Regions from separate parts of the Metabacillus sp. 22489 genome, predicted to be linked through region 2. Evidence: riboswitches for the same ligand, from Rfam matches in the RefSeq annotation. Region 2 holds a riboswitch; the other holds the start of a gene.

Region 1 (2,414 bases), on a different contig from region 2:
AGGTGTGAGCAGCAACGCCGGACGTGTCTCACTAGCAAACAGCATAATAATCAAAATCACGCCAAATAGCGTTAAAACCGCATAATTTATAAATGGGGTAAAAGGTGCTTTAAATGTTGATTTTGCATGTAATTCCGGTCTCGTTTTCTTATATTTTATATGACAAATGAGAATAACACCCCACACCCAAATAAAGCAAATCGCGCTAATCGTTGATACGATTCCAAAGGCTTGCTCTGGAATAAGCTTGCTCAAAAGGGCTCCTACTGAAACGACAATTGTTGATACCAATAACGCGTTACCAGGAACATGATTTTTATTAAGCTTTTTAAAATTTTCTGGTGCTTGATCTGTCTTGCTTAAATTAAATAAAATTCGACTTGTTGAGAACAATCCGCTGTTACAGGCAGAAGCAGCTGACGTTAAAACAACGAAATTAATTATTCCCGCAGCAATTGGGATTCCAACTAAGCTGAATGTTTTTACAAACGGGCTTTCTGCTCCATTTAGCTCTGTCCATGGGTTAATACATAATAGGATGATGATCGACCCAATGTAGAAAAATAGGATTCGTAAAGGAATCTTATTAATTGCTGATGGAATATTTTTCTTTGGATTTGCTGTTTCTGCTGCCGTTACACCGACTAGCTCCACACCAACAAAGGCAAACAGCACCATTTGGAATGAAAGCAAGAAGCCCGAAATACCATTTGGAAAAATTCCGCCATGCTCCCAAAGGTTCTGAATCGTCACTGTCCCTGCATCAGTCTTAAATCCGATCACGAGTAAAACAACACCAACAGCAATGAGAAAGAGAATTGTGATGACCTTTATAAGCGCAAACCAAAACTCTAACTCTCCAAAAAGCTTTACCGTTAAAAGATTAAAGCCTAATAAAATCAATAAACAGATAATTGCAGGTATCCATTGGGGAACATCAAACCAATAGCGGACATACACACCAACGGCAATAATGTCTGCCATCGCGATCATGATCCAGCAAAACCAATACGTCCACCCTGTGACAAACGCTGCTCGAGGTCCAAGATAGTCTTCAGCAATATCTGTAAACGATTGATAGCCAGCTTTAGACAACAAAAGCTCTCCTAGTGCCCTCATAATGAAAAATACCGCGATCCCGATGATTAAATAAGCAAAGATAATCGATGGTCCAGCTAATTGTATCGCCTTACCCGAACCTAAGAATAAACCCGTACCAATCGTGCCTCCAATTGCTATGAGCTGCACATGGCGATTCGCTAAATCCCTCTTTAATTCTTGTTGTGCCAAATCTAACTCCTCCTTAAAACCAGCCAAGCCCATTTCTTAAAAAATGAGCAAAAAACCCCTCAAAAAAAGAGATCGGAAGTCCTCCAAATCTCTTGGTCATAAGAATACTAAATAATATTTGTTATGCTAACTTAGCCAAATAACAAATAGAAATTCGATACTCTTCTGTCCTTTCGCCTGAGATAGTGAACCCTTCGGCGCCGCAAAACTGCGGTCTCTCCAGAAGCTGCTCCTGCTATAGTTTTATCCATAGCATTCATAGCTGGTAATTATTTCGTTTTATTTGCAGTAAAACTATTTTCAAATAATTTATAATTTTAATCCTACATACATCGCTTGTCAAGAAGAAGGGAATGGCTCTCTTGCACCATATTGGAAAATTAACATTACCTCTCCTATCTGACCTCAACTAACAACGCCTGAAATAGCTCATTTTTCTTTTCACCAAGCTGAAGATATGGCTGCCAGTTCATTTTATAGGAATGCGTGAGAGATATCGGTTCTTCTCGTCCTGAAGTGGTTCCTTGAGATGCTTCTTCCTTCCAAGAGCATACTCCTGCAACAACATGTCCATCATGGATATGAAATGCCTCATCGACGGGATTTTGTCTTTTTGGTTGCTGCCAGTATAAATGGTCATTTGTGATGAGAAGCGCGTAGCCTTTGACATCTGGTCTACCTTGAACCACTCGTTCCAACTTCCCAATGTCGTTTATGTAATCATACCGGGAAATATCCTGTGCACCTTGTTTCTTTAAATGCATTTCGCTATCTCCATAGATTGTTTGCAGAAGTGCTGTTTTATACCTCACTTCAATCGCCATCACTTTCGTGTCCTTTACCGCCCATAAATCAATTTTGTCCTTACCAATTTCGCGGTTTATTTGAACATTGTAGCCAATCTCATGCAAATGATTTGCTATTTTTTCAATTAAGTCTCTTTGAGAGAGCGGGATCTCTCCCTTTGTAGAGAACGATTGAAACCATGATGGATACTCAAGCTTTGCCTTATGATGAGAATCCTGTTTATATACCTGAAGCATCAGGCCGCGAAATTCACCTTTACTACTGTTGTCAAGAAGGCTGTAAGTCTCCCAGTTCATTACATACCTTCCTTTAAGATG
Region 2 (2,414 bases):
AAACGAAGACAATGAATAAATGGAGAAGCATGCTAATATTGAATATTAAAAATGGCTTTGATGTAATTGATACATATATTGATAAAAAGGGACTACGGAAAATAGTGTTGGAAAAAAGGTTAATAAATGAATAACTTATTTTATTCCAAATTTCATTTATGCACAATATAAGAAATTTAGCAAAAAAAAGTTACTTAAAAATAAAAAATGGATAATAGGTAATGAGTAAGTGAAAAATTAATAAGCATTTTCATTCATCTAAAAATTCTTTATATAGCTAAGAAGGAGCTAAGCTATGGAGCAAGTAATCATTAAAGACTACGACCCAAATTGGGCGATTCAATTTGAACAGGAAAAACAAAACATCCAAAGTATCCTCGCAAATGCCATCGTTGATATCGAGCATATAGGAAGTACTTCAATTATTGGCTTAGCAGCTAAACCTGTCTTAGATATTGCAGTTGCTGTAAATCATCTTGATAATACTGCTTATATGATCGAGCCACTAAAGAAATTACAATATGAATTTGTCGAGCATAACAATTTCCCTCATAGACGTTTTTTTCGTAAAGGACAATGGAGGGCAGGGACCCATCATTTACATGTTTACCAGATGGATAGTGAATCATGGCATGAGCAGCTATTGTTTCGCGATTATTTGAGAAAGCATTCAAATGTCCGGAAGGAATATGAAAGGATTAAGAGAGCTTTAGCTAATAAATATCGATTTAATCGAGTCGCATATACAGAGGCAAAAGCACCATTTATTCAACATGTGTTAGATAGGGCAAAAGAAGAACAATAATATCGTTGACGAGGCTACTCGCAGAAAATTTCATGGGAAATATATGCTCAACCTGAAAAATGTAACATGACATTTTAAAGAAAAATCATGTATTGTAAGTGACCTGAATAGAATAATGGAAAGAGAACTGAAAAATAATGTGTAGCATAATCTAACAGATTCATTGTATAGGAAAGCGGAGTCTTATACTTTAAACTTAATAAATATGAAGCGGATGATGATTATGGGAGAGAGCATAATAAATGCCGCCGAAGGAGCAAGCTCATAAAAACAGCCTTATGAGCAAATCTCTCAGGTAAAAGAACCATAATTGGACGTAGCTCTGGAGAGAGCATGATGAGGTTGACATGCCACCAAAGGGGACCTGTTGTTCAAACAGGGCAAACTTTCAGGTAAAAGGACAGAGAAGGTAGCGATTACTACCTTTTTCTGTCCTTTTTTGTATGGCTAGATAATAGTAGGAGGTGGATGGAAGATGAAAGAGCGAGCATTGAAACGAACACCACTTTATGATTTTTATAAACAATATGGTGAAAAAACAAAGGTTATAGATTTTGGTGGCTGGGCATTACCAGTACAGTTTTCTAGTATATTAGCTGAACATGAAGCAGTTCGAAATGAAGCAGGCTTATTTGATGTTTCACATATGGGGGAAATTCTTATCGAAGGAAAGGATGCTGAAAGCTTTTTGAATCGTTTGGTCACAAATGATGTAACAAAGCTTCAAATTAATCAAGCTCAATATACCGCAATGTGCGATCACGACGGTGGAACGATTGATGACTTATTAGTATATAGGTTAGCCAATCAAAAATATTTGCTCGTCGTTAACGCAGCTAATCTCGAAAAGGACTATACATGGCTTAAGGAGCATGCAAGCGGTGATATTACACTGCAAAATATTTCTGATGAGGTTGCGTTGCTTGCGATACAAGGACCTAAAGCAATAGGGATTTTACAAAAGGTAACTGAGTTGGATTTAATAAAGCTTGCACCTTTTCGCTTCGCACAATCTGTCACCATCGCAGGTATTTCAGATGTTCTCATTTCCCGTACCGGCTATACAGGTGAGGATGGCTTTGAACTTTATTTAGGTGCGAACAAGGCGAAAGCTCTTTGGGAGAAGCTTCTAGCAGTTGGTAAGGAGGAAGGGTTGAAGCCATGTGGACTTGGAGCACGTGATACGCTTCGCTTTGAGGCATGTCTTCCGTTATATGGAAGGGAGCTGTCAAATGAAATTACTCCTCTTGAAGCAGGAATTGGCTTTGCAGTTAAACTGAATAAAAATTGCCCATTCATTGGTAAAGAACCACTTTTGATTAAAAAGGGAAAACGAAAATTGGTCGGGATAGAAGTGACTGAAAGAGCAATTCCTCGTCATGGATATAAAGTGTATTCAGAAGATGGGGAAATTGGATTTATCACATCAGGGACATTTTCACCAACGCTAAAGAAAAATCTTGGTTTAGCCCTTATACCATCTGAATATGCAGAAGTGGGGACAAAGCTTAAAGTACAAATTCGCAACAAATTCCTCGATGCAATTGTTGTGAAAACCCCTTTTTATAAAAAGAGAAACGTTTGAAGGAGAGAGAATATATGGGAAATA

Evidence for each region. A riboswitch is a leader RNA that binds a small molecule or an ion and turns the genes downstream of it on or off. The one in region 2 is predicted to bind glycine.
Region 1: another riboswitch for glycine. It lies ahead of ACTJJ9_RS16350 (amino acid permease); the one in region 2 lies ahead of gcvT (glycine cleavage system aminomethyltransferase GcvT).

What each region holds. Positions count from the first base shown of each region.
Region 1 is NZ_JBQENT010000029.1:7,464-9,877, forward strand. Features, by position in the region: gene ACTJJ9_RS16350 (amino acid permease) at 1-1,290, opposite strand, end outside; glycine riboswitch at 1,446-1,523, opposite strand; gene ACTJJ9_RS16355 (hypothetical protein) at 1,686-2,414, opposite strand, start outside.
Region 2 is NZ_JBQENT010000052.1:17,461-19,874, forward strand. Features, by position in the region: gene ACTJJ9_RS22570 (GNAT family N-acetyltransferase) at 1-134, shown strand, start outside; gene ACTJJ9_RS22575 (GrpB family protein) at 296-805, shown strand; glycine riboswitch at 1,020-1,122, shown strand; glycine riboswitch at 1,126-1,211, shown strand; gene gcvT (glycine cleavage system aminomethyltransferase GcvT) at 1,281-2,390, shown strand; gene gcvPA (aminomethyl-transferring glycine dehydrogenase subunit GcvPA) at 2,405-2,414, shown strand, end outside.